Regions from separate parts of the Neobacillus sp. D3-1R genome, predicted to be linked through region 2. Evidence: a T-box and tRNA genes for the amino acid it is inferred to sense, from the RefSeq annotation. Region 2 holds a T-box; the other regions hold tRNA genes.
What was found. A T-box is a leader RNA that pairs with one kind of tRNA and senses whether it is charged. The one in region 2 lies ahead of thrS (threonine--tRNA ligase), so its partner is inferred to be a tRNA-Thr.
Positions count from the first base shown of each region.

Region 1: it encodes a tRNA-Thr, which carries the amino acid that the T-box ahead of thrS (threonine--tRNA ligase) is inferred to sense. The anticodon was not compared.
Region 3: it encodes a tRNA-Thr, which carries the amino acid that the T-box ahead of thrS (threonine--tRNA ligase) is inferred to sense. The anticodon was not compared.

Region 1 covers NZ_CP197471.1:970,284-980,188, forward strand. Annotated here, with positions in the region: rRNA gene ACSBPO_RS04775 (23S ribosomal RNA) at 1-1,127, shown strand, start outside; rRNA gene rrf (5S ribosomal RNA) at 1,269-1,384, shown strand; tRNA gene ACSBPO_RS04785 (tRNA-Asn) at 1,395-1,469, shown strand; tRNA gene ACSBPO_RS04790 (tRNA-Ser) at 1,478-1,569, shown strand; tRNA gene ACSBPO_RS04795 (tRNA-Glu) at 1,586-1,660, shown strand; tRNA gene ACSBPO_RS04800 (tRNA-Val) at 1,667-1,742, shown strand; tRNA gene ACSBPO_RS04805 (tRNA-Met) at 1,798-1,871, shown strand; tRNA gene ACSBPO_RS04810 (tRNA-Asp) at 1,907-1,983, shown strand; tRNA gene ACSBPO_RS04815 (tRNA-Phe) at 2,020-2,092, shown strand; tRNA gene ACSBPO_RS04820 (tRNA-Thr) at 2,130-2,202, shown strand; tRNA gene ACSBPO_RS04825 (tRNA-Tyr) at 2,219-2,302, shown strand; tRNA gene ACSBPO_RS04830 (tRNA-Trp) at 2,370-2,443, shown strand; tRNA gene ACSBPO_RS04835 (tRNA-His) at 2,453-2,528, shown strand; tRNA gene ACSBPO_RS04840 (tRNA-Gln) at 2,554-2,628, shown strand; tRNA gene ACSBPO_RS04845 (tRNA-Gly) at 2,632-2,706, shown strand; tRNA gene ACSBPO_RS04850 (tRNA-Cys) at 2,715-2,788, shown strand; tRNA gene ACSBPO_RS04855 (tRNA-Leu) at 2,827-2,912, shown strand; tRNA gene ACSBPO_RS04860 (tRNA-Leu) at 2,936-3,016, shown strand; gene ACSBPO_RS04865 (methyl-accepting chemotaxis protein) at 3,308-5,281, opposite strand; tRNA gene ACSBPO_RS04870 (tRNA-Gly) at 5,527-5,600, shown strand; gene ACSBPO_RS04875 (ThuA domain-containing protein) at 5,966-6,691, shown strand; gene ACSBPO_RS04880 (Gfo/Idh/MocA family protein) at 6,716-7,741, shown strand; gene ACSBPO_RS04885 (Gfo/Idh/MocA family protein) at 7,758-8,798, shown strand; gene ACSBPO_RS04890 (B3/B4 domain-containing protein) at 8,871-9,536, opposite strand; gene queG (tRNA epoxyqueuosine(34) reductase QueG) at 9,651-9,905, shown strand, end outside.
Region 2 covers NZ_CP197471.1:1,871,507-1,881,411, forward strand. Annotated here, with positions in the region: T-box leader at 176-396, shown strand; T-box leader at 439-661, shown strand; gene thrS (threonine--tRNA ligase) at 711-2,630, shown strand; gene ACSBPO_RS09495 (YjfB family protein) at 2,682-2,855, opposite strand; gene ACSBPO_RS09500 (hypothetical protein) at 2,900-3,586, opposite strand; gene ACSBPO_RS09505 (hypothetical protein) at 3,644-3,778, shown strand; gene hpaB (4-hydroxyphenylacetate 3-monooxygenase, oxygenase component) at 4,029-5,468, shown strand; gene ACSBPO_RS09515 (HIT family protein) at 5,599-6,012, shown strand; gene ACSBPO_RS09520 (DUF421 domain-containing protein) at 6,181-6,888, shown strand; gene ACSBPO_RS09525 (ZIP family metal transporter) at 7,054-7,869, shown strand; gene ACSBPO_RS09530 (DUF1272 domain-containing protein) at 7,977-8,168, shown strand; gene ACSBPO_RS09535 (acyltransferase family protein) at 8,410-9,905, shown strand, end outside.
Region 3 covers NZ_CP197471.1:4,335,568-4,345,472, forward strand. Annotated here, with positions in the region: gene ACSBPO_RS21725 (ABC transporter permease) at 32-841, opposite strand; gene ACSBPO_RS21730 (ABC transporter permease) at 844-1,647, opposite strand; gene ACSBPO_RS21735 (hypothetical protein) at 1,931-2,386, opposite strand; gene ACSBPO_RS21740 (PRK06851 family protein) at 2,948-4,042, opposite strand; tRNA gene ACSBPO_RS21745 (tRNA-Arg) at 4,252-4,325, opposite strand; tRNA gene ACSBPO_RS21750 (tRNA-Ser) at 4,333-4,423, opposite strand; tRNA gene ACSBPO_RS21755 (tRNA-Asn) at 4,436-4,510, opposite strand; tRNA gene ACSBPO_RS21760 (tRNA-Ile) at 4,520-4,596, opposite strand; tRNA gene ACSBPO_RS21765 (tRNA-Gly) at 4,607-4,680, opposite strand; tRNA gene ACSBPO_RS21770 (tRNA-Cys) at 4,694-4,767, opposite strand; tRNA gene ACSBPO_RS21775 (tRNA-Gln) at 4,775-4,849, opposite strand; tRNA gene ACSBPO_RS21780 (tRNA-His) at 4,866-4,941, opposite strand; tRNA gene ACSBPO_RS21785 (tRNA-Tyr) at 5,009-5,092, opposite strand; tRNA gene ACSBPO_RS21790 (tRNA-Phe) at 5,109-5,184, opposite strand; tRNA gene ACSBPO_RS21795 (tRNA-Asp) at 5,214-5,289, opposite strand; tRNA gene ACSBPO_RS21800 (tRNA-Met) at 5,321-5,394, opposite strand; tRNA gene ACSBPO_RS21805 (tRNA-Ser) at 5,444-5,536, opposite strand; tRNA gene ACSBPO_RS21810 (tRNA-Ala) at 5,576-5,651, opposite strand; tRNA gene ACSBPO_RS21815 (tRNA-Pro) at 5,674-5,750, opposite strand; tRNA gene ACSBPO_RS21820 (tRNA-Arg) at 5,757-5,833, opposite strand; tRNA gene ACSBPO_RS21825 (tRNA-Leu) at 5,905-5,993, opposite strand; tRNA gene ACSBPO_RS21830 (tRNA-Gly) at 6,000-6,074, opposite strand; tRNA gene ACSBPO_RS21835 (tRNA-Leu) at 6,102-6,186, opposite strand; tRNA gene ACSBPO_RS21840 (tRNA-Lys) at 6,220-6,295, opposite strand; tRNA gene ACSBPO_RS21845 (tRNA-Thr) at 6,306-6,378, opposite strand; tRNA gene ACSBPO_RS21850 (tRNA-Val) at 6,476-6,551, opposite strand; tRNA gene ACSBPO_RS21855 (tRNA-Glu) at 6,623-6,697, opposite strand; tRNA gene ACSBPO_RS21860 (tRNA-Asn) at 6,715-6,789, opposite strand; rRNA gene rrf (5S ribosomal RNA) at 6,800-6,915, opposite strand; rRNA gene ACSBPO_RS21870 (23S ribosomal RNA) at 7,008-9,905, opposite strand, start outside.

The DNA.
Region 1 (9,905 bases), 900 kb from region 2:
CTGTTTAGCAAAAACACAGGTCTCTGCGAAGCCGTAAGGCGAAGTATAGGGGCTGACGCCTGCCCGGTGCTGGAAGGTTAAGAGGAGGGGTTAGCGCAAGCGAAGCTCTGAATCGAAGCCCCAGTAAACGGCGGCCGTAACTATAACGGTCCTAAGGTAGCGAAATTCCTTGTCGGGTAAGTTCCGACCCGCACGAAAGGCGTAACGATCTGGGCACTGTCTCAACGAGAGACTCGGTGAAATTATAGTACCTGTGAAGATGCAGGTTACCCGCGACAGGACGGAAAGACCCCGTGGAGCTTTACTGTAGCCTGATATTGAATTTTGGTACAGCTTGTACAGGATAGGTAGGAGCCTGAGAAGCCGGAGCGCCAGCTTCGGTGGAGGCGTCGGTGGGATACTACCCTGGCTGTATTGAAATTCTAACCCGCACCCCTCTATCGGGGTGGGAGACAGTGTCAGGTGGGCAGTTTGACTGGGGCGGTCGCCTCCTAAAGAGTAACGGAGGCGCCCAAAGGTTCCCTCAGAATGGTTGGAAATCATTCGTAGAGTGTAAAGGCACAAGGGAGCTTGACTGCGAGACCTACAAGTCGAGCAGGGACGAAAGTCGGGCTTAGTGATCCGGTGGTTCCGCATGGAAGGGCCATCGCTCAACGGATAAAAGCTACCCCGGGGATAACAGGCTTATCTCCCCCAAGAGTCCACATCGACGGGGAGGTTTGGCACCTCGATGTCGGCTCATCGCATCCTGGGGCTGTAGTCGGTCCCAAGGGTTGGGCTGTTCGCCCATTAAAGCGGTACGCGAGCTGGGTTCAGAACGTCGTGAGACAGTTCGGTCCCTATCCGTCGTGGGCGTAGGAAATTTGAGAGGAGCTGTCCTTAGTACGAGAGGACCGGGATGGACGCACCGCTGGTGTACCAGTTGTCTTGCCAAAGGCATCGCTGGGTAGCTATGTGCGGACGGGATAAGTGCTGAAAGCATCTAAGCATGAAGCCCCCCTCAAGATGAGATTTCCCATAGCGTAAGCTAGTAAGAACCCTGAAAGATGATCAGGTTGATAGGTCAGAGGTGGAAGCGCGGTGACGTGTGGAGCTGACTGATACTAATCGTTCGAGGACTTAACCAAAATATTTGGATATCCAAATAAGGCAAACTCGTTTTTACTTCTTCTAATACATTATCTAGTTTTGAGGGAACAAAAAGTTTTAAATTTCCTCTTGAAATTTTTCAGGAAAACATTATAATAAAATAGTGTCACTGAAAAAAGTCTGGTGGCGATGGCGAGAAGGTCACACCCGTTCCCATACCGAACACGGAAGTTAAGCTTCTCAGCGCCGATGGTAGTTGGAGGATTCCTCCTGTGAGAGTAGGACGTCGCCAGGCATAACATTGTTCCGCAGTAGCTCAGTGGTAGAGCATTCGGCTGTTAACCGAACGGTCGTAGGTTCGAGTCCTACCTGCGGAGCCATATTTTTTGGAGAGCTGTCCGAGTGGCCGAAGGAGCACGATTGGAAATCGTGTAGGCGGGTAACCCTGTCTCAAGGGTTCAAATCCCTTGCTCTCCGCCATTATAATATTTAATATGGCCCATTGGTCAAGCGGTTAAGACACCGCCCTTTCACGGCGGTAACACGGGTTCGAATCCCGTATGGGTCACCAATAAATGGAGGATTAGCTCAGCTGGGAGAGCATCTGCCTTACAAGCAGAGGGTCGGCGGTTCGATCCCGTCATCCTCCACCATATTACTCTATGCTATATGAACATAGAAAAGTTAATAAGGTAGATTTAATATTGTCGCGGGGTGGAGCAGCCCGGTAGCTCGTCGGGCTCATAACCCGAAGGTCGCAGGTTCAAATCCTGCCCCCGCAATTAGTTATTTTCAAGCATAGCTTGAAAATAATTTTGGTCCGGTAGTTCAGTTGGTTAGAATGCCTGCCTGTCACGCAGGAGGTCGCGGGTTCGAGTCCCGTCCGGACCGCCATTTATATTTTAATAATTTAATAATAAAACAAATTATGGCTCAGTAGCTCAGTCGGTAGAGCAAAGGACTGAAAATCCTTGTGTCGGCGGTTCGATTCCGTCCTGAGCCACCTTGATTTTTTTCTAAGTGTAAAAGTCTCCTTACATGCCGGTGTAGCTCAATTGGTAGAGCAACTGACTTGTAATCAGTAGGTTGGGGGTTCAAGTCCTCTCGCCGGCACTGTTTAAAATTAAATGGAGGGGTAGCGAAGTGGCTAAACGCGGCGGACTGTAAATCCGCTCCCTTGGGTTCGGCGGTTCGAATCCGTCCCCCTCCACCAAATCTTTTTCGCGATAGCGAAAATAGATATCCTTAAATTGCACTATGGAAAATAAGTAATTTATAATAGGGGTATAGTTTAAAGGTAGAACGAAGGTCTCCAAAACCTTTGGTGTGGGTTCGATTCCTACTACCCCTGCCAAATAATATGGCGGTCGTGGCGAAGTGGTTAACGCACCAGATTGTGGCTCTGGCACTCGGGGGTTCGATTCCCCTCGATCGCCCCATATTTATTTAAAAATATAAAATAATTGGGCTATAGCCAAGCGGTAAGGCATCGCACTTTGACTGCGACATGCGTTGGTTCAAATCCAGCTAGCCCAGCCATTTGCGGAAGTAGTTCAGTGGTAGAACACCACCTTGCCAAGGTGGGGGTCGCGGGTTCGAATCCCGTCTTCCGCTCCAATTATTTTGGCGGCATAGCCAAGTGGTAAGGCAGAGGTCTGCAAAACCTTTACCACCGGTTCGAATCCGGTTGCCGCCTCCATTTCTTAAATGAGTTGGATTGGGGCACTTTTATATTTTGCCGGGGTGGCGGAACTGGCAGACGCACAGGACTTAAAATCCTGCGGTAGGTGACTACCGTACCGGTTCGATTCCGGTCCTCGGCATTACAAAACTATTATTTAACCGCGCCGGTGTGGCGGAATTGGCAGACGCGCACGACTCAAAATCGTGTTCCTCTGGAGTGTCGGTTCGACCCCGACCACCGGTATCATTACATTAGTTAAATAAACTTTTTGAACAACGTTTCTTACACTTTGTAAGAAGCGTTTTTTATTTATCTAAATTACGACTCTTACCTGGTAAACAAGCAAATATAATAGGGTTAGATCTCTGTCATACGTTTAGCCATATACAGTTGCATGGCTAAATGTAAAAAAAGGTGCAGTAAATGGTTGAATTACAAATATGAGTCTTTCTTTCACATGATAATAGAAAAATAAAACCAATACCCTGATTACCCAAGGTATTGACCATTATCACTGAATATTTTCATTATCTTTTAGTCTAAATGAAATACATCACAGCGTGCTTTTAATAGATTTGCTTGTTCTTCTAGGTGGATACTTAGAGCTGCCAAGTTTTGTACAGATGCAGTTTGTTCTTCTATTGAGGCAGCAACTTCTTCAGCACCACTGGCAGTTTCTTGAGAAATTGCACTTATGGATTCAAAAGTTTGTATAACTAAATCTTTATTAGAAATCATGACATCCATTTGATCATGGACATTCTTTATAATTTCATAATTATTCTTAATATCTTTTGTAATCTCATGAAAAACTGTTTCCGTATTATTTACACCTTCTTGTTGAAGTTCAGTAACAGTATGTGTTTCCTCAATTTGTTGAATGGTGACGCCCATTTCTTCTTGCATTTCAAAAATCAACTTTTCTATATCTTGTAAGGATATTCCTGTTTGTTCAGCTAAAGATCTTACTTCTCCTGCTACAACCGCAAATCCCTTACCTGCTTCCCCTGCACGAGCAGCCTCAATTGCCGCATTTAAAGCTAATAAATTGGTTTGATTAGAAATTTGCGAAATGGTATTTATAATTGTACTGATATTTTTAGAGCGATTATCAAGCATGTGAATAGCTTTAACCATCGTATTTATTTTTTCATTTGTTTGTGTAGAATTTGTTCTTAAATGATCAAGAACATGTAAACCTTTTTCCGAAGTATTAATCATTAATTCTGAGTTCTCCATCATATGTTTCATTTGTTGGTCTAAATAATCAAATTGATCGCCTAGATTTTGGATGGATATTAAACATTTTTCAATAAGCTCAGATTGGTTCATTGTTCCAACTGAAATTTCTTGCATGGCTTGAGAAACTTCATCTGAAGTAACAGCGCTTTCATCTGCACTTTGAGATAATATATTAGAGGCTGATTTGACCTGCTTCGAAATAGTTGCGACCTCGACTATAGTCGAATGCAGCTCAGATATCATATGATTAAAGCTGTTTGTAAGAGATCCAATTTCGTCCTTTCTTGTTATAGTTGAACGAATGGTTAAATTCCCATTCTCAATTTCTTTCGCAGTTTTGGAAAGGTCGTTTAATGGTCTCGAAATTTTTCTAGATAAGACGATACTAGCAAGGATACTTAAGATTAATAAAATAATACTAGTAACAGCTAATGGGAATACAATTTTAGATGATTTCTTATTTAAATCTGAAATGTTAATACTGCCAGTGATTGCCCAATGAGTAGTTGGATTTTTTACCACTATCATTGATTTTTCTTCACCTTCATATTTAAAGTTAAAGTTTCCAACAGTCTTTAAATTATGTATCTGTGAAAAGAAGCTTTCATCTTTAATATTAGATCCAATAAGTTTTTTATTGGTATGGTATAAGACTTGTCCGTTTTCATCAATTAAAGACATCTCAGTGGAGCTAGCATCTTCCATGGCTTTTAGGGAAGCTACTAATTGTGTAATGGATAAATCAATAGCGACAACTCTAATTACCTGATTATCTTTTTCCATTGTTTTAGCAACAGTTACGACAACATCTTTTGTTTCAGCATCAACATAGGGTTCTGTCCAAATAACTTTTCCTCTATTTTTTACCGCATCTCCATACCAAGTCCTTGTTCGTGGATCATAGTCAGAAGGTACCTCCCAATCTGCAATGATCATTTCACCCTTATCAGTACCCATATAAATATCTGTAAGTGAAGAGTTTGCTGATTTTAAGGTACGCATGTAATCAATTAAAGCAGGTCGATCACTTTCATAATTCTTTATTTCAGAAGAGTTTCTAACTACTTCCAAGGTTTGAGTTGCACTGTTAAAAAACTGTTCAAAAGAGGCATTCGTTTGCTGATTTTGGTTTTTAACACTGTTAATCAATTCTTTTGACATAATCGATACAGATAATCCGTAGCTTATGTAAGAAATAAGAATGATAGAAATAAGTATAATAGCTAAAAATGGTACAAGAATTTGATATTTTATCTTTTTCTTCACAATTAACCTCCCAATTTTATAGATGAGACAAAAAACGACATATTTTATTATAACTAGGTATTAAGACCTACACAATGATATTTTGTACAATTTTGTAAAAAATGTTATATTTTTATACTAATTACTGAATATGTAATGTATTTTCTTTAAAAATAGATTTTTAATCACTTCTACTTAGGTTGACATTGTCTAATAACTTATGTAAAATAATTATTGTTCATTCGACAAATTTTGACTGTATTTTTGCGGGTGTAGTTTAATGGTAAAACCTCAGCCTTCCAAGCTGATGTCGTGGGTTCGATTCCCATCACCCGCTCCATACATATGTTAACCAACGCAGTGTTTCATTTTTATAAAAATGAGGCATTGCGTTTTTTTATTTCATTTTAATTGATTAGAAAATGTTGTATAAATACGTTTAAAATTATTCAAAAATACTTCCATATGAAGGTTGAAACGCTATATACTAAAGAAAAGGAAGGAGGATAGATTTGGATTATCATCAGAATCTTTGAAGGTGATAATCATAGAATATGAATAAAACAATTATCTTTCTATAATATTTATTCGCTAAAATCTCTTTATGTGGGTTATCAAATCGAAATGTAGTTTTGTAAAGCACTTATTTGTATTGTCTTTAAGAATGATATTCTACATAGCTAAATAATAAATGGAGGTCTTTTTATGTTAAAAGTACTAGTTTGGAATGAAAATCGCCATGAACAGAAGAATCCACAAGTAAGAGAAGTTTATCCAGAAGGAATACATGGCACCATTGCTTCATTTCTTGGAGAAGAAAATATTGAAGTCCGTACAGCAACATTGGATGAACCAGAGCATGGGCTATCAGACGATGTACTTAACGAAACAGACGTTCTTATTTGGTGGGGACATATTGCCCACAATGAGGTAAAAGATGAAGTGGTAGAAAAGGTAAAGCAAAGAGTTCTAGATGGTATGGGTTTAATTGTTCTTCATTCAGGTCATTTTTCTAAGATATTTAAAACCTTAATGGGAACTTCATGCGATCTAAAATGGAGAGAAGCAAGTGAAAAGGAACGTATATGGATTATTGACCCAAGTCATCCGATTGTAGAGGGCTTAGGAGAATATATAGAAATTGAGAAAGAAGAAATGTATGGTGAGCATTTTGATATTCCTGCTCCAGACCAATTATTAATGGTTAGTTGGTTTGAAGGCGGAGAAGTATTTAGAAGTGGTTGTACTTATCAAAGAGGCAAAGGGAAGATTTTCTATTTCCGACCAGGTCATGAAACATATCCAACTTATTATAATAAAGAAGTTCAAAGAGTTATCATCAATGCAGTCAAGTGGGCTGAACCAACTAAGCTTCCAAAGCCTGTTTATGGAAATGCAAAGGCATTAGAGGAAATCAAGGCAAAAAATTAGAATGGAAAGGGAGAAGTATTTATTATGAGTAAAATTAGAGTCGGTATCATTGGTTGCGGTAGTATTGCTACTCACCGTCATTTACCTGAGTACGCTAGAAATGAGCATGTAGAAATTGTTGCGGTTTGTGATATCGTTGAAAGCCGTGTTAACGAAGTCGCAGCGAAATATCAGGCAAAAGCTTATATAGACTTTAATGACTTAATAGCAGATTCCAATGTAGATGCAGTAAGCGTTTGCACTCCAAACTATTTACATGCACCGGTTTCGATTGCAGCATTGAATGCTGGTAAACATGTTTTATGTGAAAAGCCAATGGCAACTTCTCGTGAAGAAGCAGAAAAAATGATTGTTGCAGCAAACAAAAATGGTAAAAAACTAATGATTGCTCATAATCAACGTTTTGTTCCTTCCCATCAAAAAGCAAGACAACTTATAGCTAATGGGGAAATGGGAAAAATCTATAGCTTCCGAACTGCTTTTGGCCATGGTGGTCCAGAAGGTTGGAGTGCAGACGGTAAAGACAGCTGGTTCTTTAAAAAGGAAGAGGCTTTTATCGGGGCAATGGGCGACTTAGGTGTCCATAAGACTGACTTGCTACGATTTATACTCGGAGAAGAATTTGTAGAGGTCGGAGCATTCATCGAAACTAGTGCAAAAGAAAAGGCAACAGTTGATGACACTGCTGTATGTATTTTGAAAACGGAGAGCGGGATTATCGGTACATTGGCTGCAAGCTGGTCATATGTTTCCAAAGAAGATAATTCAACTATTATATATGGTGAAAACGCCATCTTGCGATTAGAAGACGATCCAAATTATTCGTTAATTGTTCAATATAAAAATGGTGAAGTTGTAAAATATGAGCTTGGAGCAATACAAACGAATGAATCTGGAGGACAAAAGAATTCCAAAGTCATAAGTCAATTTATCGATTCGATTGTTCACAATACAGAGCCTCCAGTTACAGGAGAAGAGGGTATGAAATCTCTTCAAGTGGTTCTTGCTGCACTTGAATCAAATGAGACTAAAAAAATAGTGAAATTCTAGCTTGAGGTGTAAAAGAATGCAAAAATTAAGAATGGGTGTAATCGGTGTAGGAGGGATTGCCCAAGGGCGTCATATCCCTACCTTTTTAAAGCTATCCGATCAAGTAACAATCGAAGCGATTAGTGATGTGAATGAAACTACTGCAAGAAATGTTGCTGAAAAGTTTAATATTTCAAATGTGTATTCAGATTACCGTGACATGTTCAAGGATGTGGATGCTGTTACGATTTGTACACCAAATAAGTTTCATGCAGAAATCACGATAGCGGCTTTAGAAGCTGGCCTTCATGTTCTTTGTGAAAAGCCAATGGCTATGACACCTGAAGAATGCCAGTCAATGATTGATGCTGCGGACAAATCTGGAAAAGTCTTAGCCATTGCTTACCACTATCGTTTTATGAAGGATTCACGTGCTGCTAAGCAAGTCATTCTAGAAAATGAAATTGGCCAGCCAATCGTAGCAAGGGCAAAAGCATTAAGAAGACGTAAAGTTCCTGGATGGGGAGTCTTTACAAATAAGGAACTTCAAGGTGGAGGAAGCCTAATCGATTATGGCTGTCATTTTATCGACCTGTCCCTTTGGTTACTTGGAAATCCTAAAGTAGTCGAAGTATCGGGAAGTACCTATAATCATTTAAGTAAGATGCCTGAACAACTGAATCAGTGGGGAAGTTTTAACCACGAAACCTTTGAAGTCGATGATCATGTTACTGCCTATATTAAATTTGATAATGGTGCATCTCTGCTTTTTGAAACATCCTGGATGGCGAATATCAAGGATGATGAAGAGAGTTTAAGTATTTCAGGTCTAACTGGTGGAATTGATCTTTTTCCATTCCAATTAAATCAAATGAAACACGGGATGTTACTAAACAGCGAAGCAAATTGGGTTCCTGGAGAAGATGACCCGAGCATACCTCAGGCACAAAACTTTATTAATAGTTGTTTAGGTTTAGAGGAATTGATTGTGAAACCAGAAGAGGCTTTACAAGTTTCACAAATCATTGATGCCATTTACAAGAGCAGTGAATCAGGGAAAAGTGTTAGGTTAATTTAATCTTGGATGGTTAAATAAAACCTTATTTGCTAATGAATAAAGGAAGGGAATCCTAGGATTCGCTTTCCTTTTTTAATCTATTATTTCAAAATTTCCTTCCCCGCCATGAATTTGTATAAACATATTCATGAGGGACTCAGTAAGCTTAGAACATTCATCTATATGTAAAGAAGGTCTTAAATAGACAATTTGTAGAGCAGAGGTTGTTTCTTCTGTTACTGGTGTTCGTGCTGAATCTACAAAAGGGCTGCCAAATGAACCTTCCTCATCGGAAGAAACAATTAACTGATGAACTGAGTTTTTTCTTCCATTTAAACCGAGATATTCCTCATTTTCGTTTCCTATTCTAATCGTGACATTTCCACTTATTTGTTTTGTATCATATACACCAATTGGGATTTGATACTGTAGAGAAAAGAAATTGTTTATATCGATCGCACTTTGGACCGATTCGATATAGTTTTGTTTTTTTATTCTTCTATATAATGCTTCAACGGAAGGACGATACCGATTTGGGTCTTTTCCTGTTTTTTTGAAAATTTGTCTCCATTCATTTATTCCCACTAGATCGGATACGTTTTTATCCTCTAAATCAAAGAAAATGGATTCTTGGAATAAACGTAGACGGCCTTTTAACATTTGTGGTGATTCGGAAACAACTATATTTTTATATTGAATAATGCCAAGTTTAAAATCCGGAATCAAGGTTTTAATCTCAGGGGAAATCTTTATTTCCAATCTTTCCACCTCCAAAAGTAATTAAAAATAGTTTATCATAGGAAGGTATGAATAAAAAAATAATAGAGTTCCATTGAATTCGTTCATTTATATTTTTTCAAAGGAGGGGTAGCTTTGAGCATCCAATCATTAAAAGAAGAAATTATTCAATATAGTAAAACCATAGGGATTGATAAGATTGGCTTTACTACCGCATCAACCTTCGATGAATTAAGAAATCGATTAATTCGTCAGCAGGAATTAGGATATCAATCGGGTTTTGAAGAGTCGGATATTGAGAAGCGAGTTAATCCTAGTTTGTTATTAGATAGCGCACAATCTATTATTTCGATTGCTCTAGCTTACCCTTCTAAAATGAAAATCCGTGTT
Region 2 (9,905 bases):
CTTTGTTGCTTTTTGTAACTAATAAATAGGCATTTTACCATATTAGGGTGTTAAACTCATATGAAAATGAAGAAAAGAGCTGAGCACTTATTAAGAGAGCCTGTAGTAAAAATCCGGCTTTAGGGATTTTTACGAAAACCACAAACTATACGATAACAGCTTTTAAAAATGAATAGGTAATGCAATGAAAAGGACATGAATTATTTTTACGGTTTCCAGAGAGGGAAGGGTGCTGAGATCTTCCTAACTTAGGGAAATAATTTACCGCCTTTGAGCTATATTGGGGAACAAAAGTATCCAATATCGTCTATGCTACGTTACAGCACCAAAGCCAAAAGATTTTTTACTTTTGGGAAATTGGGTGGAACCACGGGTTATAACGCGCTCGTCCCTTATGTTAGGGACGGGTGTTTTTTTATTTTCTTTTTAAAATGAATAAGTAATGCAATGAAAAGGACATGAATTATTTTTACGGTTTCCAGAGAGGGAAGGGTGCTGAGAACTTCCTAACTTAGGAAAATAATTTACCACCTTAGAGCTATATTGGGGAACAGAAGTATCCAATATCGTCTATGCTACGTTACAGCACCAAAGCCAAAAGGTTTTTTAATCTTTTGGGAAGTTGGGTGGAACCACGGGTTAATACACACTCGTCCCTATGTCAGGGATGAGTGTGTTTTTTTATATATTCAATTAAAGGAGAGGTTAAAATGAGTGACAAGAAAATTAAAGTTCAATTTCCAGATGAAAGTATAAAAGAGTTTCCGAAGGGTATTACAGTTGAAGGTGTTGCACAATCGATTAGTTCCAGTTTGAGAAAAAATGCAGTCGTAGGGAAAGTAAATGAGCATTTAGTGGATTTAAGTTACAAGCTAGAAGAAGATGTAAAATTAGCTGTTTTAACTCTTGATTCAGAAGAAGGATTGCAGGTGTTAAGGCATTCCTCGGCACATGTATTGGCACAAGCAGTAAAACGACTTTACGGGAAAGTAAAGCTGGGGATTGGGCCAGTGATTGAAAATGGATTTTATTATGATATTAAACTAGAACACAGTTTAACTTCTGATGACTTGCTTGCTATTGAAAAAGAAATGGAGAAGATCGTAAATGAAAATTTAGGAATCAAACGGGTAGAGGGCTCTTACGAAGAAATAGAAAAGCTATGGAAGGAAAAAGATGAAAAATTTAAATTAGAGATTTTACAGGGCATTCCGAAGGATGAAAAAATAACTCTTTATCAACAAGGGGAGTTTATTGACCTTTGCCGTGGTCCGCATCTTCCATCGACTGGATTCATAAAAGCATTTAAATTAACTCGAGTCTCGGGTGCTTATTGGAAGGGAGATAGTCAAAACGAAGTACTGCAACGGTTATATGGGGTCGTATTTAAAAATAAAAAAGAGTTACAGGAGTACGAAAACTTCTTAGAGGAAGCAGCAAAAAGGGATCATCGTAAGTTAGGGAAACAATTAGAGTTATTTATGTTTTCTGAAGAAGCACCGGGAATGCCATTTTACTTACCAAATGGTCAAATTATTCGAAATGAATTAGAAAACTTTTCTCGGGAGCTTCAAAATCATGCTAGCTATGATGAGGTTCGCACACCGTTTATGATGAACCAAAGATTATGGGAGCAATCAGGACATTGGGATCATTATCATGAGAACATGTATTTTTCTGAGGTGGATCAAACACAGTTTGCGCTAAAGCCGATGAACTGCCCGGGACATATGTTGATTTTTAAAAATAATCTTTATTCGTATCGTGATTTGCCTATTCGTTTGTCGGAGTTCGGTCAAGTGCACCGCCACGAGTTTAGTGGTGCTTTAAATGGAATGCTTCGAGTTCGTACTTTCTGCCAGGACGATGCCCATATTTTTGTAAGGGAAGACCAAATTGAAAGTGAAATTAAACAGGTGTTCCAATTGGTTGACCAAGTTTATCGTACGTTTGGTTTTGAGTATTCCGTGGAACTTTCTACTCGCCCGGAGAATTCATTAGGGGATGATAGCCTTTGGGAGATTTCGGAAAGATCCTTAAAGAATGTGCTGGTTGAATTAAACATTCCATACCACCTAAACGAAGGAGACGGAGCATTTTATGGACCAAAAATTGATTTTCATATAAAAGATGCTTTAAAGCGAAGCCATCAATGCGCGACAATTCAGCTCGATTTTCAAATGCCTGAGAAGTTTGATTTAACTTATATCAATCAAAATAACGAAAAAGTTCGTCCTGTTGTGATTCATCGAGCGATTTTTGGATCGATTGATCGCTTTTTCGGAATCTTAATCGAACATTTTGCCGGTGCCTTCCCAGTGTGGTTAGCTCCAACACAAGTGCAAATTATTCCTGTTTCATCTGTTCATTTAGACTACTGTTTAAAGGTTCAATCTGAATTGAAAAATATAGGAGTAAGAGTGAAAATAGATAATAGTAATGAAAAGTTAGGATACAAAATAAGAGAAGCACAGATGAAGAAAATCCCTTATATGTTCGTCCTAGGTGATCAGGAAGTTATGGATGATAATGTTAAGGTTAGAAAATTTGGAAATCAAGAATCAGAAAGCGAATCCTTTGAAGATTTTAAAAAGAAAATAGTTCAGCAACTAAAAGAACGAAGCCTTTAATCTTGCCTTTGTATTAAAAATGATGCATTCCTAAAAGAATGCATCATTTTTTTACCCTTTAATATCAATCGATTGACCTAAATGAGGGTGGGGAGCTTCCATCATTTTTAGAAGCTGAACACTATTTTGTTCAGACGTTTCCATGACCTTTTTTGTTAAGGCAATGCCAACGCTTTGACTTAGAGAAGCTTGGTTCATACCAATAGATAGTGCGGCAATATCCAAATTATTCACCCCCTAGTTTTGTATCGGTCAGTAAATAGAAATATTTAGTAATTGTCATTTATAAATTTTTTCAAAAATATAGTCCTAAATTTATATCGAAACCATGTTTTGCTTATACTTTCATTTGGGTCATGACAGGCTACCTTATTCAAAAAATAAAAATCGCTAGGTGTTACTTCTATTTTGCATATTGCTGAAACAGGTTTTTTACTTACCCATTCATTAAATTGTATGAGACCTTTTGCTGGAGCCTCAAAGGTTTTGGTCGATAAAATATAAATGTATCCTTTTTCCCAAGGCTGATTAGAAAATGTAGCCTGAGTAAGAGAGTAAAAATGATACCATTGTTTTTGATTAGCCGAAATAGAGCCATTTCGAATATTATCTACTATGCTTTCTTTTCTTAAAGTAGCATAGAACATAGCCCATATGGGATCTTTGGTAGCAAAAACAGCTTTTGTCATTTCCCCATTAAATAGGGTTTGTTCCCGTGGTTCGAATACCTCTATTATCTTATTAGAGCCGTGAAAAACAATAGATTTAGTATCTGAAAGATATTGTAAAAACTGATATTTTGGTAACGAGAGAGTGTAAGGAATAAGCTTATCAGTGTTTTTACAGCCTTCTTCAAACATATCATTAAATAGCTTTTCTTCTTCCTTTGAATAACGAACCTTAGGACAAGGATAGAAAAAAAAACGAAGGAAAATATTGATAAAAAAAGACTTCAAGTAGGTCAATCCTTTCGGGTAATCTAAGATTTCCTTTTACGTAGGATATTTAAGGAAATGCCAATTGAAATGAAACATAATAAACCATTTACAATGACGTCCAATGTACTTCCGTTTAGGAAATTGGTGATTGTTCCACTTGCAAGTAATAGAGAAAGAATGAGCCAAAATGCTAATTTATATTGGTTATAAAAAATTTTAAACATATCCATCACCTTTAATAATAGTTAACTATTATTATGAACATTTCTGGAAAAAGATTCAAACCATTTTAATCAATAATATAGGTGTCTATTGAAATTTCTCTCCTAAAATAGCCTATTATGAAATGAGGCTTATCCCTAAGCGGAAATGGTGGAACATGCTAGGTTGTCTGATTATAAAATAACATTATGGACACCGCGAATTTCCTGGGATTTCTATATGAAAACGGAGTGGTAATATGGGCATTATTTATGGAAAGGACTTGATTGACCGGATCGACGAGCTTTGTACTGAAATTTGGTACGATGGTAAGAAAGTAGAAGGAAAAAAATCTGAGCATCCTGCATTTAAAGGTCTTCTTCAGACGAAATCTGCTCTATATGATTTACAACATGAGAAAGGTTTAAAAGAAGAGATGACATATATATCACAAGAAACAGGTGAAAGGATTGGTTTATCCTACCTAAAGCCTAAAACAAAGGATGATTTGAAAAAAAGAAGAAAGATGATGGAGCACTGGGCAAAATACACGGGAGGGATGATGGGGAGAAGTCCTGATTATTTGAATTCAGGGATTATGAGTTTTGCTTCTTCTGCCAATCTATTAATAGGGAAAGATAATTGTTTCCCAGAGAATGTTGTATCTCTATATGAAAGGGCAATTAAACATGACCTCTCCTTTACGCATACGCTCATTTCTCCACAGATAAATCGTTCACAGGCTTATTTTGAATTTTCTAAGGAGCCTATTTCCGCTAGAGTGATTGATAAAAATGAAAATGGTTTAATTGTTAAAGGTGCACGCATTTTAGCTACACAGGGTGGGTTAACCGATGAGGTACTCGTTTATTCAACACCTGGATTAATAGACTCAGATGAAGCATTTGCTTTTTCTATTCCTTCTGATACAAAAGGTTTAAAATTTCTTTGCAGAGAGTCATTTGTGGGTGGAGATTCCTTTTTTAATTACCCTTTAAGTTCAAAATACGAAGAAATGGATACCATTGTTGTATTTGACCATGTATTAGTTCCGTGGGATCGAGTTTTTTTCTATGATAATATCGAAGTAGCAAGAAACTTTATGCAGCAAAGTTCGTTTCATCCAAATGGTTTTCATCAAGTGATTACTAGACAAATAGTGAAAACAGAATTTATTCTTGGGCTGACGGAACTTCTTATCGAGACGATTAATGTGAGTGAGTATCAACATATTCATGAAAAAGTATCAGAAATCATTATTGGTCTTGAAACAATGAAGGCACTGCTAGAAAAGTCCGAGAATGATGCCCAGCTAGACGAATGGGGATATATACGACCGTGTTCGATACCTCTACAAGTGGCAAGTAATATTTTTCCAAGAATCTATCCGAGATTTACGGAAATCATCCAATTAATTGGGGCAAGTGGAATGGTAACACTGCCATCAGAAAATGATTTTTGTTCTGAAATAAGTAGTGATTTGGGAAAGTATTTACAAGGGGCAAATAGATCAGCAGAGGAAAGAGTAAAGATATTTCGTTTAGCCTGGGATTTAACCATGAGCTCATTTGGTACAAGGCAAACCCACTATGAGAGATATTTCTTTGGTGATCCTATAAGACTTTCCACTAGTTTATATAAAAACTATCCTAAAGAGAGATATGTTCAGGTCATTAAGGATTACTTGCATTTAACTTAACCGTTCTGAAAAGCAGGCTACTTTTTTATTACAAAGAGTCTAGTTTTTAAATGGAATATGGAGATGAAAGAGGACAATGTATACCCTGTTTGATATAATCAGAATTATTGAAAAATAGTTGGAGGTATTCATGTCTTACAAAGACCATTGTCCCTTTTGTTATCCCCACGAGGATAAGGACCAAAATATTATATTTGAAAATGAATCCTGTTATTTTTTACAGCACAACAAGCAACAAGATGTATTAGAAGGTTCTGGTGTTATTGTTCCAAAAAAACATCATCAAGATGCCTTTGAATTAACCAAAGAAGAGTGGAACGATACGTACGATCTTTTACAAAAGGCAAAAGAATATCTTGATGAAAAGTTTTCTCCAGATGGATATACACTCGGCTGGAATGTCGGGAAAGTTTCGAACCAGACCATTTTCCATAGTCATTTTCATGTTATTCCAAGGTATAATGATGAGCCTTTAGCGGGTAAAGGAATTCGTCATTGGTTCAAACAGCCTGAAAATAAAAGAGAGAAGCTTAAGAGAACATAAAAACTTTTAGTGGGGCAGTTCTGATACAAGGAACTGCTCCTTTTTCTTGGACATAAGTTTCTAAAAAAACATTTAATGCAGTTTAAACACAAATCAAACGTCTAATACTAACCATTATGTAGTCAAAAATTCCGCACTATTATAGAACACTTTAGGGGAGAGACAAATTTGGAGACATTTTACCATACACTCCTCATTTTTGTGATGGGGTATTTGTATTTAAGGATTACTGGAAAAAAGGCAGTAGCCCAAATGCATACATTTGATTTATTGTATATTCTCGTTCTTACTAATATTATTAGTACTCCATTAGAGGTGAAGGAAATTGGTAAAACCCTCATTTATTCCGGTCTCATCGTGATATTATATAAAGTTTTCGACCGTTTATCTCTAAATAATAAATTAAGATGGATTTTATACGAAACTCCGACTATTTTAATACGTAATGGAGATATAGATCGAAAAGGATTAAAAAAGATACATATGCCCATGAATGAATTATTGTCCCATCTAAGAGTATTGGGATACACCGATACTCAAAATATTGCACTTGCCATTATGGAAGGTACTGGAAGTATTAGTGTGATCCCAAAATCAGAATACCGTCCCGTTCAGCCAAGTGATATTCAGTTAAAGGTGAAAAAAGAATATATTCCCATACCACTGATAATGGACGGTCAAATTTTGGATCATAATTTAAAATATCTTCAGTTAGAGCGGGCATGGCTATTGAATGAGGTTAAGAAGATGGGAGAAAAAGTAGAGGGAATTATCTTAGCGACTTATTTAGAAAATGGGAATTTATTTATAGATAATAACGAAATAAAAGATCACACAAGTGACCCTTATTACTACAAACCAGGGAAAGATAATTAATATAATAGTAAAAAACTTCAATGACATGCCGAAGAAACAAGTTACCATTTTAACTTGGTTATTTTCGGCATTTTTTTATTTTTTTGATGAACGGATTTGTACAAGTTCCCTTTCGCCCAATTTCCCATATGATATTTATTAGGCCATTGGAGAAGGAGGGGTTTTATGATCGATTATTTAGCTAACCTTGATCCTATTTATCAAGCCTTATTGGCAACCATATTTACGTGGGGAATGACGGCTCTAGGAGCTGCTCTAGTTTTTACAACGAAAAAAGTGAATCAAAAGTTGTTGGATGGAATGTTAGGTTTCGCTGCTGGAGTCATGATTGCTGCGAGTTTTTGGTCGCTTTTATCTCCAGCTTTAGAAATGTCTGAAGGCGGTTCGATTCCAAAATGGATACCAGCCGCAGTTGGCTTCTTGTTAGGCGGAATATTTTTAATGGCCATTGATAAAATCCTTCCGCATCTACATCCGAATGCACCACAAAATAAAGCAGAAGGTTATCATCCTGCTAACAAACGGAGAAGTACATTATTAGTGCTTGCGATCACCCTGCATAATATCCCTGAAGGCCTTGCGATAGGAGTGGCATTTGGAGCAGTGGCAGCTGGATTTGAATCGGCATCCTTAGCGGCGGCGTTATCACTTGCCATTGGTATTGGAATTCAAAACTTCCCAGAAGGGGTAGCCGTTTCCATGCCTTTAAGACGGGACGGAATGTCGCGAAGAAAAAGCTTTGCCTATGGGCAGTTTTCCGCCATGGTGGAACCAATCGCAGCCGTCATTGGTGTTTTAGCGGTAACCTATATGCAAGCGATGTTACCTTATGCACTAAGCTTTGCAGCGGGAGCGATGATCTTTGTTGTAGCCGAAGAGGTAATTCCAGGTTCACAGGAAAATGGTAATAATGATTTAGCTTCGATTTCGTTAATGATAGGGTTTGTCGTGATGATGATCCTGGATGTGGCGTTGGGGTGAAAAAGGTTTCTACTGTCCTTGAAAAATTTTTAAAAACTGTCCCTTATCGAAATGTGGGAAAGATGTTATATTTTTCCTATTAATAGTAAGAGAGGGGCTTTTAGAAAATGGCATTAGAAATGAGAGAAAGTTGTGAGCGTTGTTTTTCTACTATTGATGATAACTCTATCGCGTATATTTGTATTTACGAATGTACATTTTGCACACCATGCACGGAGGAAATGCAGAATGTATGTCCAAATTGCGGTGGAGAATTAGTAAGACGACCAAGGAAACAACCGAAAGTTAGCATGCTCTAAAAACAGGGATGAACCCTGTTTTTTTATTGGTTTAAAAGCAAGTCTCTATTTGATTATCCATTACTAAATTTAGGAGGTGAATCATGTGGAACAATTGGTGAAACAAGATCATTCGGGCGGTGCCTGTCACCTATATCTAACATAATATCCAATAGCAATTCATATTTATAAGTAAAAGATATGGTTACCATACGGACTGCGGATAGGAATGATGACAGGATGAGAATGAGGTGTCGTATGGATGGCAAGTGTTAATAAAGGGGCAATTCGCTACATACCTGGGTTTGATGGGCTGAGAGCTTTGGCTGTTTTGGGCGTTATTTTTTACCACCTAAATATTCCTTACACATCAGGTGGATTTTTAGGTGTGACCGTATTTTTTGTTTTATCAGGGTTCCTTATAACCAGTCTGTTGAAATGGGAATGGGAGCAAACGGGTAGGGTAGACCTAAAACATTTTTGGATTCGTCGAGCGAAGAGGTTACTTCCTGCCATGTTTCTGTTGTTAATCGTACTAAACGTAGTTATCCCGTTTCTAAGACCGGAGTTACTATTAGGATTAAGGAAAGATACGATAGCAGCCCTATTTTATTACAGTAATTGGCATTATATTTATCAAAATCTATCCTACTTTGAGTTGTTTCAAACGCCTTCGTTGTTAACTCATTTTTGGTCTTTAGCCATTGAAGAACAATTTTATCTAGTCTGGGCTGTAGCCATTCTATTTCTATTTAAATCAATCAAACGGAAAAAAATCATATTTATTTTCATTCTATCAGGAAGTATAATTTCAGCTTTGCGGATGTATTTTATGTACGACCCAAATCTTGATCCCAGTCGGGTGTATTACGGGACAGATACAAGAATCTATTCGCTGCTAATTGGTGCCAGCTTTGCCTTACTTTCTCCTCGGAGAAAGCTATCGACTATAGCAGGATGGATACTCGAGATACTAGGTATTTTAGGTATCCTTGTCTTTTGGATGATGGTCGCTTTCACTAATCAATACGATAGCTTTGTCTACCAAGGCGGAATGTTGCTCCTTTCGATGACAACGGCTTTTTTATTGTTTTCCCTTGCATGGCGTTCGGCTGTAATTGCAACCTGGATTTTAGAATGGAAACCATTAAAATGGATAGGAATACGGTCTTACGGGATTTATTTATGGTATTATCCCATCATTTTACTAATGAACAACAACATTAATACAAATGGAATTAACATTGTAAAGATCATTCTCGAAATCACCCTAATCTTTGGCATAGCTTCGATTTCCTACACCTTTATCGAAAAACCAATCCGTCAAAACAAAATTCCCATTCATTTTAAAAATTCCATACTGCCAGCAATTGGTATAGTTCTTATTGTGTTTTTTCTTAATAAGGTAGCGGTGCCTTTAAAAAACATTGGTGCATCCACTATAGTGGAAAATTCTCCTATTAATAACAGTAACAATGACAAGGGGTATTCAATAGTGGGGAAGGGTGATCCAGATGATGTATTCCGACCTCCCATTCAGTATCAAAATAAAGTAACGAATGAGCTTCCAGTAAAAGATAACTCAGATAAAGGTAGTGAAAATTCTAATGGGGTTAGTGATGACCAGAAGGTAAACAGTCCAAATCCTGTTCAGAATAAGGATGAAAACACTGTTCCGATTAAAAACACCGATAAGCCATCACCTTCAAATATGGTAGAGGAGAAAATAACCGCCATAGGTGATTCTGTGTTAATCAA
Region 3 (9,905 bases), 2.2 Mb from region 2:
CGTGATGCCTGTCACCCTTTCTTTCTCTTTTCTACGACCCCGTACTCTTATATCTACTTAATCCCGCCATCCAAAACCAATAGGCTAATAAAAAGAAGACTAATCCTACTAATGGTGAAAGGTAGCCGATATAATCAGGAAAGTATGGCGTTTCTTTTTCTAATAGAACGGTTGATGGAAAATAATTAACGAACCCAAATGGAATAATAAACGCGGTAATCATTTGGACAACCTTAGGGTAAATCACTAATGGATAATTGGTTAAATTACGTGCTGGATACATGGCCACCCAGTAAAACTGCTCGGATTTGGTCGTCCAAAAGGCAAGTGCCGAAATGATAACAAGCATACCACCTTGAATTAAAACTCCGCCGATAATGGTAGCAATTAAAAACAATACCTTAGCTGCGGTCCACTGAATATCAATGACAGAGCTCACCCAAAGAAACACAACCACTGAGAATACAAACTGGCCAACAGCACCGATATCAAATTTCATCGACATGAAATGAAAAAAGGGATGAATGGGACGAACAAGAAAACGGTCAAACGTCCCATTTACAATATACGTATCTAAACTCTTAAAATGAAAAAATAGCATCACACAGAAACCCCATGATACGACAGCCAATGCCAGTAAAAACAACATTTCATAAAAGGTCCAATCCCCTAGGGCATCAAAGCGATAGAGCATCACCCACATCGTGGCCGCCATCCCGGCATAAGCGGTGAGTAAACCTATGATTCTCATAACGAATGCAAAGCGATATTGAAGCTGAGCCCGTACACCGGCAGCTACCAGCTTAAAATATAATGGTAAATAACTTATTGCGGTCCTCAAGCTTAACCCCCCTGTACAATGACTTTTTGAGATGCTTTATGCCACACAAATCGTAATATTCCATAACAAACTGCCAGCCAAAATAACTGAATCGCAATGGAAAAAGCAATTTCTACACCTGTTATCTTGCCGATGAAAATGGATGTTGGAATAAAATAGATTCCTTGAAACGGCATGTAAATGGCTAATTTTTCAAGCCAATCTGGGAAAAACCAAAGCGGTATCACTGACCCTGATAGCAATGACATCGCAAAATAAAAAATATCTACGATTCCACCTGTTTCCACTAAAAAGAAGGATAGAAAACTAAAGGACATTTCAATACAATATCGAATCAGAAATCCAATCATCGCTGCCACTAAAAAAAGCAACCACGTTTCCCAAGATGTTGGCAAGGTTAGATCAATAAACAAAAAGACTAAGACGTACACCGGCAACAAAGCAAATAGGAAGTAAAAAGCGACACTGCCGAAATCCGCAAATAAATAACGGAGAGGCACATCAAACGGCCTCATCAATTCCAAAGCAATATCACCAGTTCGAACCTTCTCTTGCATGTCCCAGAGCGGCGTTCCTGCTCCGTTTATTCCTGATAAAAATTGATTGACGACGATATAGGTTAACATGGCCGCAAAACTTACTCCGCCCGCTTCCTCTTTCCCTGCATATAAAGCAGTCCAAATCGAACCCCACATCAATAAGAAAATGAGGTTATATCCCATTCGTGAAAACACATCAAAACGATAGACAGCTGAACGGAGAAAAGCCTTTTTCGTAAACGTCCAATACATTTTTAGATTTAACATAATTCACCCGCAACTAAAATTGTGATTTTTTTGACTATTATATATATTAACATATTTTTACTTTAATTAAAGAAAATTAGAAAAGCGCAAGCGCCTTGGTAAGACCCGACAAGCAAATGTTCTCTCGCGTAAGAAGTCTGAACTTTGACTTCTTACGCGAGAGGTTATTTGACCTCGAGGGGCTAGGCGCTGGAGCTAGACAATTTTCGAAGTCCCAAAAAGTTATACTTTCTTACCTATTGAAAAATGGTCTGTTACCACTATGGATAACAGACCATTTTTTTTAAAAACATTGGAAAGATTGTATCTGATTTAAATTAATTCCATAATAAACCCAGCCTTGCCTTCTTCTCCATCTCCAACCAGCCACGGATGTTCTTCCTACAAAGGTAGGGAAATACCAAAAACTGCGGCCATTATTTAACCAAATGAACGTATTTCGGTATAAGCATCTGCGGATTCCGCCTGGATCAACGGCGAATAAAGATGCCTGACTTTGTTGCGGTGTAAAAGCTGGAGGTGGACTTGTTGGAGCTCCTTGTTGTTGTTGGCCACCGCCTGGCTGACCGCCCGGGAAACCTGGCTGTTGTCCTGGTGGGAAGCCCGGTTGTCCTCCAGGGAAACCACCTGGGCCGCCGGGGAATCCTCCGGAACCACCTGGAAATCCTCCTGGGCCACCGCCTGGGAATCGAAATCCGGGTTGTGACGGAAACTGACTTGGCTGTCCAAAAGGCGGCATTTGAGATTGATTCCCACCAAAGAATGGGAAATTAGAAAATTGACGATAATCCAAGGCATAATCCTCCTTTTTATTCCTTTTCTTCCCTGTAATGTATGCAAAAAGCCTAGATGGGTGCGTAAATTCTTAAATAACTGGTAGTTTCCTACTATTTTCAATAGATTAGAAGCCTTCTATAAGGCAATAAATAAATTTATCAAGCCTTTTCGGATTTATATCTGACTAAATTGGTAATATAACTGAAGAATTTTCTTACTTTGACACAATATGCACGTCTTTCGAAAAGAAATGTTCGAGTTTTTATAAATTTATGCTCGACTTTCCAAAGGAAATGCTCGAGTTTTAAATTTTATGCTCGACTTTCCAAAGGAAATGCTCGAGTTTTAAATTTTATGCTCGACTTTCCAAAGGAAATGCTCGAGTTTTAAATTTTATGCTCGACTTTCCAAGGGTAATGCTCGAGTTTTCATCCCCAAATCAGATTGGAGCTGATTGAATCAATTAGCCTTTCAATCGTGATAAAAAAAGCAGAGCCCAGTTGGGACCCTGCTATATGATGTATTATTTTTCAGCCAGCTTCAAAATTTCATTTTGGATTTTTTGTTGGATCTCTTCTACTTTTCCAAAGTCCATTGCATTGATATAAATTTCTTCTAAATCATCGTGCAATGCCTTGGCATTGGTTAAGAAGGATGTAGCTTCAGTCATTTTATCCTTATATCGTTTAGCGATATCAGCTAAATCCTCTGCAAAAATATCATCAGTTCCTGGTGCAATTAAGGATTCATACATGTCAATAATTTCATCTGAACTATTACTTGGGAAATATTCATGTGGTGCTGTGCTATCAAATATAGCAAAACCAATCTCTCTTACAATTACCATATCAAGGCTGTTAGGATCGAATCCGCAGTGGTACACCTCGACATCAAAGCCTCTTTCTTCCGCAGCAGTTGCTAACTTTTTCAACATAGTAGATTTTCCAGAGCCAGGACGGCCTTTAATAAAATAACGTTTTGCTACATCTTCAGTTAGATTTGGAACATAATCTACTGCTCCTTTTGGAGTAGCTGCTCCTAAGAAACGATGTCTAACGTCTGCCTTTTTATGCAATCGCATTTTCCCAAAAAGTTTTTCTATTAAGCTATCTGTGAGGTCATTCGCTTTTTCAAAGTCCATGCTATTAATATAAATTTTTTCCCACTCATCATGGATTTTTAACGCTTCTGCAAACGTTGAATAAGCCGTTTGGAAAGACTCTGAAATCTTCCCGCTAATTTTTAATATATTGTCTTTTTTTAGTTTTAATTTGCTAGCATCCCAAGCTTCACCTAAATTTATATACTCCTCAATAGCTCCTGGAGCAGTTGGTTCAATCACATGAGGGGCCGTACCATCCACAATACCAACATTTAATCCCTTGATAATTACACCATCAATGGAATCATTATCAGAAGAACAATGTAAAAGCTCAATATCAAAGCCTCTTTTCATCCACTCATTGCCTACTTTTTTCATTAGAGATGATTTTCCCGTTCCAGGTCCACCTTTTAAAATGAATAATCGATCTAACCCTTGTAAGTTAGAGTTGTAGAGATTATGGAAACCGCGTGCCGTGTTTCCTCCTGCATAATAGTTTAAAATTTTACCTGCCACGTTCAACACTCCTTTTCTGTGACATTGTCATCACTTCACAAACTATGTTATGCATGAAGTAAATATAGGTGAATGCCTATTTTTTACAAAGTTAATGCATACCGATTTCTAAGAACTTGAATAACGGCAAAAAAACAGCATCGTAAAGGATGCTGTTTCTTAAATCTTTAATCATTTATTTTTATGTATGAGACGTTAAAAGTTGTTTACGCGCCTTAGAGGATTCGAACCTCTGACCGTACGCTTAGAAGGCGTATGCTCTATCCAGCTGAGCTAAAGGCGCAATTTTATGGCGGAGAAGGAGGGATTTGAACCCTCGCGCCGGTTACCCGACCTACACCCTTAGCAGGGGCGCCTCTTCAGCCTCTTGAGTACTTCCCCAAATAAAAAAAATGGCTCCGCAGGTAGGACTCGAACCTACGACCGTTCGGTTAACAGCCGAATGCTCTACCACTGAGCTACTGCGGAACAATTTTATGGTGGGCCTAAATGGACTCGAACCATCGACCTCACGCTTATCAGGCGTGCGCTCTAACCAGCTGAGCTATAGGCCCCTATTAAAATTGGAGCGGGTGATGGGAATCGAACCCACGACATCAGCTTGGAAGGCTGAGGTTTTACCATTAAACTACACCCGCATATATTAAAATTTGGAGGCAACACCCGGATTTGAACCGGGGATAAAGGTTTTGCAGACCTCTGCCTTACCACTTGGCTATGCTGCCTTAAGGTTGGCTGGGCTAGCTGGATTTGAACCAACGCATGTCGCAGTCAAAGTGCGATGCCTTACCGCTTGGCTATAGCCCAATCATATTAGTTAAAATGGGGCGATTGACGGGAATCGAACCCGCGAGTACCAGAGCCACAATCTGGCGTGTTAACCACTTCACCACAACCGCCATTATAAATAGTTTATTTTCATTAACGCAAAAAAAGCCATAATTATTTTGCTATCACAAAAATACATGGTGGAGGGGGACGGATTCGAACCGCCGAACCCAAAGGAGCGGATTTACAGTCCGCCGCGTTTAGCCACTTCGCTACCCCTCCATAAAATATGGAAAAATGGTGGCTCAGGACGGAATCGAACCGCCGACACAAGGATTTTCAGTCCTTTGCTCTACCGACTGAGCTACTGAGCCAATATATTAATTTCTATCAAAAATATAAATGGCGGTCCCGACGGGAATCGAACCCGCGATCTCCTGCGTGACAGGCAGGCATGTTAACCGCTACACCACGGGACCATAGATACATTTTACTTAAAAAAATGGATTATTGCGGGGGCAGGATTTGAACCTGCGACCTTCGGGTTATGAGCCCGACGAGCTACCGGGCTGCTCCACCCCGCGTCGATAATAATATATTTCGCTTTATACATGCACCATTTTAAAATAAATATGGCGGAGGAAGAGGGATTCGAACCCCCGCGCGGTTTAACCCGCCTGTCGGTTTTCAAGACCGATCCCTTCAGCCGGACTTGGGTATTCCTCCGTAATATTAAGGACAGTTATTTTTCTATCGAAAAATATTTGGTGGAGTCTAGGGGGATCGAACCCCTGACCTCCTGCGTGCAAGGCAGGCGCTCTCCCAGCTGAGCTAAGACCCCAGGATAGTTATAATTAAATTAGTGGTCGGGAAGACAGGATTCGAACCTGCGACCCCTTGGTCCCAAACCAAGTGCTCTACCAAGCTGAGCTACTTCCCGTAAATATGGCGCGCCCGAAAGGAGTCGAACCCATAACCTTCTGATCCGTAGTCAGACGCTCTATCCAATTGAGCTACGGGCGCATTTTATTCTCATCTTTTCTTATCTATTAAAAGATTTAAGGAAAGTTCTTTTCGCTATCGCGAAAAAACTTTGGTGCCGAGGACCGGAATCGAACCGGTACGGTAGTCACCTACCGCAGGATTTTAAGTCCTGTGCGTCTGCCAGTTCCGCCACCCCGGCATTTGTTGGAGCGGAAGACGGGATTCGAACCCGCGACCCCCACCTTGGCAAGGTGGTGTTCTACCACTGAACTACTTCCGCGCACATTTTTCGCTATGAAAAAAAACATGGTGCGGGTGAAGGGAGTCGAACCCCCACGCCTTGCGGCGCCAGATCCTAAGTCTGGTGCGTCTGCCAATTCCGCCACACCCGCATATGATAATTTCCTTTACTATCGTAAAAAATCTGGTGAGCCATGAAGGACTCGAACCTTCGACCCTCTGATTAAAAGTCAGATGCTCTACCGACTGAGCTAATGGCTCCAATAAAAAATGCCGGCGAGAGGACTTGAACCCCCAACCTACTGATTACAAGTCAGTTGCTCTACCAATTGAGCTACACCGGCATAATATAAGCTAATCTTCAATATCATAATTTTAAGGAAAGTTCTTTTCGCTCTCGCGAAATTAAGAATAGATCTTTTTACTATCGTAAAAAATCTATGGTGGAGGATGACGGGATCGAACCGCCGACCCTCTGCTTGTAAGGCAGATGCTCTCCCAGCTGAGCTAATCCTCCAAAATAATAAGGAACTTTCTTTTCGCTGTCGCGATTTAATGAAACTTCTTTTCACTATCGTGAAAAAAGATTGGTGACCCATACGGGATTCGAACCCGTGTTACCGCCGTGAAAGGGCGGTGTCTTAACCGCTTGACCAATGGGCCATATTAAACTGTTTATATGGCTCCGCAGGTAGGACTCGAACCTACGACCGTTCGGTTAACAGCCGAATGCTCTACCACTGAGCTACTGCGGAACAATATTATGCCTGGCGACGTCCTACTCTCACAGGAGGAATCCTCCAACTACCATCGGCGCTGAGAAGCTTAACTTCCGTGTTCGGTATGGGAACGGGTGTGACCTTCTCGCCATCGCCACCAGACTATATTTTGTTGAGGTTTTTGTTCCCTCAAAACTAGATAATGTATTAGAAGAAGTAAAAACGAGTTTGCCTAATTTGGATATCCAAATGTTTTGGTTAAGTCCTCGAACGATTAGTATCAGTCAGCTCCACACGTCACCGCGCTTCCACCTCTGACCTATCAACCTGATCATCTTTCAGGGTTCTTACTAGCTTGCGCTATGGGAAATCTCATCTTGAGGGGGGCTTCATGCTTAGATGCTTTCAGCACTTATCCCGTCCGCACATAGCTACCCAGCGATGCCTTTGGCAAGACAACTGGTACACCAGTGGTGCGTCCATCCCGGTCCTCTCGTACTAAGGACAGCTCCTCTCAAATTTCCTACGCCCACGACGGATAGGGACCGAACTGTCTCACGACGTTCTGAACCCAGCTCGCGTACCGCTTTAATGGGCGAACAGCCCAACCCTTGGGACCGACTACAGCCCCAGGATGCGATGAGCCGACATCGAGGTGCCAAACCTCCCCGTCGATGTGGACTCTTGGGGGAGATAAGCCTGTTATCCCCGGGGTAGCTTTTATCCGTTGAGCGATGGCCCTTCCATGCGGAACCACCGGATCACTAAGCCCGACTTTCGTCCCTGCTCGACTTGTAGGTCTCGCAGTCAAGCTCCCTTGTGCCTTTACACTCTACGAATGATTTCCAACCATTCTGAGGGAACCTTTGGGCGCCTCCGTTACTCTTTAGGAGGCGACCGCCCCAGTCAAACTGCCCACCTGACACTGTCTCCCACCCCGATAGAGGGGTGCGGGTTAGAATTTCAATACAGCCAGGGTAGTATCCCACCGACGCCTCCACCGAAGCTGGCGCTCCGGCTTCTCAGGCTCCTACCTATCCTGTACAAGCTGTACCAAAATTCAATATCAGGCTACAGTAAAGCTCCACGGGGTCTTTCCGTCCTGTCGCGGGTAACCTGCATCTTCACAGGTACTATAATTTCACCGAGTCTCTCGTTGAGACAGTGCCCAGATCGTTACGCCTTTCGTGCGGGTCGGAACTTACCCGACAAGGAATTTCGCTACCTTAGGACCGTTATAGTTACGGCCGCCGTTTACTGGGGCTTCGATTCAGAGCTTCGCTTGCGCTAACCCCTCCTCTTAACCTTCCAGCACCGGGCAGGCGTCAGCCCCTATACTTCGCCTTACGGCTTCGCAGAGACCTGTGTTTTTGCTAAACAGTCGCCTGGGCCTATTCACTGCGGCTTTTCGAGGCTATTCACCCCAAAAAGCACCCCTTCTCCCGAAGTTACGGGGTCATTTTGCCGAGTTCCTTAACGAGAGTTCTCTCGCACACCTTAGGATTCTCTCCTCGCCTACCTGTGTCGGTTTGCGGTACGGGCACCTTTTATCTCGCTAGAGGCTTTTCTTGGCAGCGTGGAATCAGGAACTTCGGTACTATATTTCCCTCGCTATCACAGCTCAGCCTTCACGGTAACGGGATTTGCCTCGTTACCAGCCTAACTGCTTAGACGCACATATCCAACAGTGCGCTTACCCTATCCTTCTGCGTCCCCCCATTGCTCAAACGATAAAGAGGTGGTACAGGAATATCAACCTGTTATCCATCGCCTACGCCTTTCGGCCTCGGCTTAGGTCCCGACTAACCCTGAGCGGACGAGCCTTCCTCAGGAAACCTTAGGCATACGGTGGATGGGATTCTCACCCATCTTTCGCTACTCATACCGGCATTCTCACTTCTAAGCGCTCCACCAGTCCTTACGGTCTAGCTTCAACGCCCTTAGAACGCTCTCCTACCACTGACACCATATGGTGTCAATCCACAGCTTCGGTGTTACGTTTAGCCCCGATACATTTTCGGCGCAGAGTCACTCGACCAGTGAGCTATTACGCACTCTTTAAATGGTGGCTGCTTCTAAGCCAACATCCTGGTTGTCTAAGCAACTCCACATCCTTTTCCACTTAACGTAAACTTTGGGACCTTAGCTGGTGGTCTGGGCTGTTTCCCTTTTGACTACGGATCTTATCACTCGCAGTCTGACTCCCACGGATAAGTCTTTGGCATTCGGAGTTTGTCTGAATTCGGTAACCCGATGAGGGCCCCTAGTCCAAACAGTGCTCTACCTCCAAGACTCTTACTACGTGAGGCTAGCCCTAAAGCTATTTCGGAGAGAACCAGCTATCTCCAAGTTCGATTGGAATTTCTCCGCTACCCACACCTCATCCCCGCACTTTTCAACGTGCGTGGGTTCGGGCCTCCATCCAGTGTTACCTGGACTTCACCCTGGACATGGGTAGATCACCTGGTTTCGGGTCTACGACCACATACTCATTCGCCCTATTCAGACTCGCTTTCGCTGCGGCTCCGTCTTATCAACTTAACCTTGCATGTAATCGTAACTCGCCGGTTCATTCTACAAAAGGCACGCTATCACCCATTAACGGGCTCTAACTACTTGTAGGCACACGGTTTCAGGATCTTTTTCACTCCCCTTCCGGGGTGCTTTTCACCTTTCCCTCACGGTACTGGTTCACTATCGGTCACTAGGGAGTATTTAGCCTTGGGAGATGGTCCTCCCTGCTTCCGACCGGATTTCTCGTGTCCGGCCGTACTCAGGATCCACTCAGGAGGGAACGAAGTTTCGACTACAGGGTTTTTACCTTCTCTGACCGATCTTTCCAGATCTGTTCATCTACCCCGTTCCTTTGTAACTCCATGTTGAGTGTCCTACAACCCCAAGAGGCAAGCCTCTTGGTTTGGGCTATGTCCCGTTTCGCTCGCCGCTACTCAGGGAATCGCGTTTGCTTTCTCTTCCTCCGGGTACTTAGATGTTTCAGTTCCCCGGGTATGCCATCAGTACCCTATGTATTCAGGTAAAGATACTACTCCATTACGAGCAGTGGGTTTCCCCATTCGGAAATCTCCGGATCAAAGCTTACTTACAGCTCCCCGGAGCATATCGGCGTTAGTCCCGTCCTTCATCGGCTCCTA